Rhodospirillum rubrum ATCC 11170: one gene and its partner. Each later gene encodes a partner of the first gene's protein in a complex. Links are inferred from orthologs where the notes say so. Each region holds a gene or a part of one and is shown in the gene's direction. Other genes may lie near its edges.

Region 1 (2,904 bases):
ATCAAGCAGCGCCGCGAAAGCATCTCCATGTATGAGCAGGGCGGCCGTCTCGAGCTTGCCCAGCAGGAGCAGGAGGAAATCGAGGTCATCGAGCGCTTCCTGCCCGCCCAGATGGACGAGGCCGCCATGGCCGCCGCCGTCGAGGCGACGATCACCGCCCTGGGCGCCCAGGGCATCAAGGACATGGGCCGGGTGATGGCGGCGCTGAAGGAGCGCTTCGGCGGCCAGATGGACTTCGCCCGCGCCGGGGCCCTGGCCAAGGCGAAGCTGACCAACTAGAGCAAATCCCCAAGCCCCTTCATTCCGGGGGCGGCGACGATTTGCTTTCCTCCTAGAGCAAATCCCCGGGCCCTTCATTCCAGGGGGCGACGGGGATTTGCGCCGCTCCCAGACCCTCGAAAGCGGTTGCGCCGCGGATCTTGGGGCGAGGAAGCGGTTGCGCCGCGGATCTTGGGGCGAGGAAAGGGCGTTTCATGGCCTTGCCAAATGCCTTTCTCGATGAATTGCGCGCCCGGCTGACCCTGTCCTCGGTGGTCGGCCGGCGCGTGAAGCTTGCCCGCAAGGGCCGCGAATTCCTTGGGCTCTGTCCCTTCCATAACGAAAAATCGCCCTCGTTCACCGTCAATGACGAGAAGGGGTTCTTCCACTGCTTTGGCTGTGGCGCCCATGGCGACGTTATCGGATTCGAGATGCGCGCCGCCAACATCGCCTTTCGCGAGGCCGTCGAACGGCTGTCGGCCGAGGCCGGGCTGGAGATGCCGCGCGAAACCGCCGAGGACCGCGATCGCTCGCGTCAGGCCGCGAGCCACCGTGAGATCATGGAGATGGCCTGCGCCTTCTATCAGAAGGCCCTGCGCCTGCCCGAGGGACGCGGCGCCATGGAGTATTTGCGCGGTCGCGGCCTGGATGACGCCACCCTGGCGCGGTTCCGCCTGGGGTTTTCGCCCCAGGGCGGGGCGCTGAAGGCGGCGCTGGCCCGCGAGGGCGTGGACGAGCAGGCGATGGTCGACCTTGGGCTGATCCTGCGCTCCGACGACGGCCGGCCCGCCTTCGATTACTTCCGTGGGCGGGTGATGTTCCCGATCGGCGATCCGGCCGGGCGGGTGGTGGCCTTCGGCGCCCGCATCCTCGGCGAGGGGCAGCCCAAATACCTGAATTCGCCCGATACCCCGCTCTTTCACAAGGGCCACAGCCTTTACAATCTGGGGCCGGCGCGCGAGGCGGCGCGCCAGAGCGGCGCCATCATCGTCGCCGAAGGCTATATGGACGTCATCGCCCTGGCCCGCGCCGGGCTGGGTTGGGCGGTGGCCCCCCTGGGCACGGCGCTGACCGAGGCCCAGATGGAGGCGCTGTGGCGCACCATCCCCGAACCGGTGCTGTGCTTCGATGGCGACGGCGCCGGGCGGCGGGCGGCGGCGCGGGCGATGGAACGGGCCCTGCCGTTGATCGGCCCCGGGCGCTCGTTGCGCTTCGCCCTGTTGCCCGGTGGACGCGATCCCGACGATCTGTTGCGCGAAGGCGGCCCCGTCGCCCTGCGTCAGGTGCTTGATGTGGCCGTGCCGTTTTCGGAAATGGCTTGGCGCGAGTTGAGCGAGGGGCAGGCCCTGACCACCCCCGAGCAGCGCGCCGCCCTGGAGGCCGCCATCGACGCCTTCGTCGCCAAAATCGCCGACCGGTCGCTGCAGGGCCATTACCGTCAGGCGCTGCGCGACCGCTTCTGGACGGTATTGCGGGGCGACTCCGCGCGCTCACGGGCCGAGCGGGCGCGCAAGGACCCCCGAAAGGAGCGCAAGGACGGTGGGCGCTGGCGCCCGGGCGACCGCCCGCCGGCGCCCGGTCTGCCGGTCGCCGCCCCGGCCGATCCGGCGCGGTTGCGCGAACGCCTGCTGCTGGCGGCGGTCTTGAATCATCCCGAGGTTTTCGATCATGTCGGCGAGCGCCTGGGGGCGATGATTCTGGGGGAGGGGGCGCTTGACTCCTTGCGACAGGACGTCGTAATGATCCTCGGGGGTGGGAAAAGCCTTGACATGAATGGTCTTTGGAGCCAGTTGAGCGCCAGGGGATACGCGGCCGACGTGGCCGCCCTGACGCGGCCGGAACTGTTGATCCATGGGAAATTCGCACGCCCGGGCGCAGATCCGGGCTTGGTCAAGGCCGGATGGGACCATACATATGATCTCCATCAACGCGGAGCGTTGCAGGCCGACTGTCAAAGGGCCAATGAGCGGTTGGGAGAACACATGACTCAAGAGGCCCTTGAGCATTTCCTGGCCTTCAAGCAGCAGGACAAATGGGCCGACGAGCCGGTGCTCGATGGCCCGGTCCCCGAGGGATGAGCCTCCAGGGGATCAGATCCCGGCTGATCGGACGGACGGTCCGGCGCCGGGACACGTGAGTTTTCCCTTGGAGGTCGCGGACTTGAGGGTCCGTGGATTTTTTTGGGAACGGCTCGAGCGTTCGGGACCCCCGGGCGCGATGGGACGAGGGCAGGCGGTCACGGATGATCCCAAGATTTCAAGGGGACACGGGGGGCCGGATATCGGGCAAGGATGGAAAACCGTATGGCGACCAAGGCGACCAACACGGCGGAAGCGGTGAACACCCAGGAAGAGGGCGGCGATAGCCCCTTGCTTGATTCGATGAACGCCGCCGTCAAGAAATTGGTCAACCGGGGCAAAGACCGGGGTTACATCACCTACGACGAACTCAATAACGCTCTGCCCCCAGACGATGTGTCCTCCGAGCAGATCGAGGACACCATGGCCATGCTTTCCGATATGGGAATCAACGTCGTCGAGGACGAGGAAGAGGGCGAGGCCAGCGCCGCCCCCCCGGCCGAGGCCGGCGAGGAGGAACCCGGCCGCGAAGTCGCCGCGACCGGCAATGTCAGTGAAGACGATATCG
Region 2 (4,401 bases), 2.8 Mb from region 1 along the record:
AAGGTCGAGCTCGAAGCCCTGAACCTGAAGCGCAAGGGCGAGGCCGAGGCCGTCGCCGTCAAGCTTGACGGCCTGAACCTCGTGATGGTTCGCCAGGCCGGCGAAAGCGGTCAGCTGTATGGATCGGTGTCGGCCCGCGACATCACCGACTCGCTGAAGGCCGAGGGCTTCGTCATCGCCCGCTCGCAGGTTCTTCTCAACCACCCGATCAAGGATCTGGGCCGCTACGAGACCCGCGTCTCGCTGCACCCCGAAGTGATCGTCACCATCACCGTCGTCGTCGCCCGCAGCGAGGCCGAGGCCCAGGCTTCCGCCGCCGCCGCCGCCGCCCTGCTCGAGCGTCCCGAGGACGCCGAAGAGGCCGTGGCCAACGAGGAGGAGGCCGAGGCCGCCTTGCTCGACGACGAGGACGCCGACGAGTACGAGCAGGGCTGAGGCCCGGCCGGCTCGACCGTTCGCTGACAGGGGCCGTCCCCATCCCTTGCCGCCGCCTTGTGCCGGTGGTACGGGGGTGGGGACGTCCGCTTTTTCCCGGCCCGCTTCCCCGGGTCGCTTTCCCGGAGGACATCCGCGTTCGCCGGGCATCCGGTGCCGATAGGATGTCGCGATGACCGGACACTTCCTCGCCGCCCAGAATGATCCCTCCGCAGGCCCCGCCGCCGAGGCGACCCGCCTGCCGCCCGCCAATATCGAGGCCGAGCAGGCCCTGCTTGGCGCCATCCTGACCAACAACCGGGTTCTCGAGAAGGTCGGCGATTTTCTGCGCCCGGCCCATTTCTCCCATCCCGCCCATGGCGCCATCTACGAAGCCTGCGTCACCCTGACCGAGCGCGGCCATCTGGCCAATCCGGTCACCCTCGCCCCCTATCTCGACCACCGCACCGAACTGGAAGAGGTCGGCGGCGCCCGCTATCTGGCGCAGTTGGTCAATGCGGTGGTGACCATCATCAATGCCGAGGATTACGGCACCCTCGTCCACGACCTGTTCTTGCGGCGCGAACTGATCGCCCTGGGCAGCGATCTGGTCAATGACGCCTTCGAGGCCGATCTCGACAGCTCCGCCGTCGATCAGATCGAGGGCGCCGAGCGCAAGCTGTTCGATCTCGCCACCACCGGCCAGACCGAAGGCGGGCTGAAGTCCTTCAAGGACTCGCTGATCGGCGCCATCGACATGGCCGAGAAGGCCCATAAGCGCGAGGGCCAGTTGGCCGGCGTGCCCAGCCTGCTCGTCGATCTCGACAAAAAGCTGGGCGGCCTGCACGACAGCGATCTTCTGATCCTGGCCGGCCGCCCGTCGATGGGCAAAACGGCGCTGGCCACCACCATCGCCTTCAACGCCGCGACGTTTTTCCGCCAGGAGGCCCAGGCCGGCGAGCCCTCGAAGGCGGTGGCCTTCTTCTCGCTGGAAATGTCGGCCGAACAGCTGGCCACGCGTATCTTGTCGGAGCGCGCCGAGGTGTCGTCGCACCGCCTGCGCACCGGCGAGCTGGCCAATGAGGATTTCGACCGGGTGCTGCAGGTGGCGACCCAGCTCCACAGCATTCCGCTGTTCATCGACGATACCCCCGCCCTGTCGGTGGGGGCGATGCGCACGCGCTGCCGGCGCCTGGCGCGCAGCCACGGCGGTGGCGGCAACGGCCTGGGGTTGATCGTCGTCGACTATCTGCAGCTTCTGCAAGGCGGCAAGGGCGAGCGCTCGGAAAACCGCGTGCAGGAGGTTTCGGCGATCACCCGCGGGCTGAAGGCCCTGGCCAAGGAGCTGAACGTGCCGGTGATGGCGCTGTCCCAGCTGTCGCGTCAGGTCGAAAGCCGCGACGACAAGCGCCCCCAGCTTTCCGATCTGCGCGAATCGGGCTCGATCGAACAGGACGCCGACGTGGTGATGTTCGTCTTTCGCGAACAATACTATCTCGAACGCGCCGAGCCGCTGCGCAAACCCGACGAGACCGACGACCGCTATCAGGAACGCCACCTGAGCTGGATCAAGCGCTGCGAGGACGCCTATAACAAGGCCGAGGTGATCATCGCCAAGCAGCGCCATGGGCCGATCGGCTCGGTCAGCCTGTTCTTCGATGGCAATTACACCCGCTTTGGCAATCTGCAAGGCGGCGAACCGCCGCCAGACCTGTAGGCTCCGACGAATCGCCGCCGGGCCTATAAAGCTCCGACGACTCGCGCCGGAGCCCTTTCCTTTGCCGCAGACGTATTTTCGGAGACGTTTCCATGGGTCATGAGGACCGGGCGACGGCCCTTCTTACCGTCGATCTTGATGCCATCGCCGATAACTGGCTGGCCCTGCGCGGCCGGCTGCGCCCCGGGGCGTCGTGCGCCGGGGTGGTCAAGGCCAATGCCTATGGCCTGGGGGCGCGCAAGGTCGTTCCCGCCTTGCTGGCCGCCGGCTGCCGCGATTTCGTCGTCGCCCAGATCGACGAGGGCCTGGATATCCTCGATCTGCTGCCCGCCGACGCCCGCCTGTTCGTGCTCTCGGGCCCGCCCGAGGGGGCCGAGGACGAGGTGCTCGACAGCGCGCTGATCCCGGTGCTCAACAGTCCCGATCAAATCGACCGTTGGGCCAAGGCCTGCGCGCGGGCCGGGCGCAAGGCGCCAGCCGCCCTTCATGTCGATACCGGCATGCGCCGCCTGGGGCTGACGCCGCTGGAACTCGACGCCCTGCTCGCCGATCCCCGCCCGCTCGCCGCCTTCACCCCAGTGCTGGTGATGACCCATCTCGCCTGCGCCGACGAGCCCGATCATCCGCTCAACGCCGAGCAGCGCGCCCTGTTCGCCGCCGCCGCCGCCCGCTTCCCCGGCCTGCGCGCCAGCCTTGCCAATACCTCGGGCATTTTCCTGGGCCCCGAGTGGCATTTTGATCTGGCGCGCCCGGGAATTGGTCTTTATGGCGGAAATCCGACCGTCGGTACAGCCAACCCCATGCGGCAAGTGGTTAAATTACAAGGAAAAATCCTGCAAGTTCGCCGCATTGACACCCCCTTGAGCGTTGGCTATGGTGCAACGCATACGGCCCCGGCGGGAAGCACGATCGCAACCGTCGGTGTCGGATATGCCGACGGATTTCCGCGTTCGGCGGGCAACCGGGCCATGGGGCTTCTGGCCGGTCGATCCGTTCCGGTCGTTGGTCGTGTGTCCATGGATCTGCTGACCTTCGACGTATCGGATGTTCCCGAAAACTTGGCGAGACCCGGTGCCATGATCGACCTTCTTGGACCCGATCTGAGTGTGGACGCCCTGGCCGATCGCGCCGATACGGTGTCCTACGAAATTCTCACGCGACTAGGCGCGCGCTACCCGCGCCGCTACGGCGGGGTGAGGGAGGGGAGCGGCCAATGAATTTCCTGGCCATTATTGGACGGGTTTTTCTTACCTTTTTGCGCCATGTCGGACGGCTGTCGGTCTTTACCGGCACGGCGCTGTCCCATTGCGTGCGCCCGCCGTTCTTCCCCCGGCTGATCGGCCGCCAATTGGTCGAGATCGGCTATTATTCCCTGCCGGTGGTCGGGCTGACGGCGATCTTCACCGGCATGGTCCTCAGCTTGCAAAGCCATTCCGGCTTCGCCCGCTTCTCGGCCGAGGGGGCGACGGCGACGGTGGTGGTGCTGTCGATGACCCGCGAACTGGGGCCGGTCCTGGCCGGGCTGATGGTGGCCGGACGGATCGGCGCCGCCATGGCCGCCGAGATCGGCACCATGAAGGTGACCGAGCAGATCGACGCCCTGACGACGCTGGCGACCAATCCCTATAAGTATCTGGTGGTGCCGCGCCTGATCGCCGGCGTCACCATGCTGCCGATCCTGGTGCTGACGGCCGATATCATCGGCGTCTTCGGCGGCTATCTGATCGGCGTCTACAAGCTGGGCTTCAACCCCAGCAACTATATCGCCAGCACCTGGGAATTCCTCGAGCCGATGGACGTCATCAGCGGCTTGGTCAAGGCCTCGGTCTTTGGCTTTATCATCGCCTTGATGGGCTGTTACCATGGCAGCCAGTCGAAGGGGGGAGCCCAGGGGGTGGGGGCGGCCACGACCAATGCGGTGGTCAGCGCCTCAATCTTGATCCTGGTCTGCAACTACATGATCACCGAACTGTTCTTCGCCCAATGACCGACACTCCCAAAATCGAACTGCGCGGCCTGAAAAAGGCCTTTGGCCCGAAAGTCGTGCTTGATGGCGTCGACCTGACGGTCGGCGCCGGCGAATCGGTGGTGATCATCGGCGGCTCGGGAACGGGCAAATCCGTGGCCTTGAAATGCATTCTCGGCCTGCTGCGCCCCGACAGCGGATCGATCCTGATCGATGGTCAGGAGACCGTTGGCCTGCGCGGCCAGGATCGCGACAAGGTCATGGCCAAATTCGGCATGTTGTTCCAGGGCGCGGCGTTGTTTGA

The links. Proteins that work in one complex are often made in the same cells at the same time.
Region 2: the proteins of dnaG (region 1) and RRU_RS02165 are in contact, whole or in part, in a crystal structure (PDB 2R6A), measured with the Geobacillus stearothermophilus proteins. The link is inferred for Rhodospirillum rubrum ATCC 11170 from one-to-one orthologs. Residues at the interface, in WP_049624496.1 of Geobacillus stearothermophilus: Lys456, Leu457, Leu458, Pro459, Ala460, Asn463, Ala464, Leu467, Leu535, Leu536, Ile537, Ala538, Gln544, Glu545, Asp548, Tyr549, His552; in WP_033016901.1 of Geobacillus stearothermophilus: Ser13, Glu15, Ala16, Gln18, Glu91, Leu92, Asp94, Ala95, Val96, Pro97, Thr98, Ala99, Ala100, Asn101, Tyr104, Tyr105, Ile108.

What each region holds. Positions count from the first base shown.
Region 1 is NC_007643.1:3,324,090-3,326,993, reverse strand. It holds dnaG (DNA primase), read left to right. Parts: upstream 1-473; coding sequence 474-2,336; downstream 2,337-2,904. Other genes in the region: rpoD (RNA polymerase sigma factor RpoD), read left to right, coding at 2,562-2,904; RRU_RS14880 (GatB/YqeY domain-containing protein), read left to right, coding at 1-279. UniProt on the Escherichia coli protein: RNA polymerase that catalyzes the synthesis of short RNA molecules used as primers for DNA polymerase during DNA replication.
Region 2 is NC_007643.1:484,927-489,327, reverse strand. The notes cover bases 1-2,869. They hold RRU_RS02165 (replicative DNA helicase), read left to right. Parts: upstream 1-607; coding sequence 608-2,131; downstream 2,132-2,869. Other genes in these bases: alr (alanine racemase), read left to right, coding at 2,224-2,869; rplI (50S ribosomal protein L9), read left to right, coding at 1-435. Also shown: more of alr, read left to right, coding at 2,870-3,348; RRU_RS02155 (MlaE family ABC transporter permease), read left to right, coding at 3,345-4,118; RRU_RS02150 (ABC transporter ATP-binding protein), read left to right, coding at 4,115-4,401. UniProt on the Escherichia coli protein: The main replicative DNA helicase, it participates in initiation and elongation during chromosome replication. Travels ahead of the DNA replisome, separating dsDNA into templates for DNA synthesis.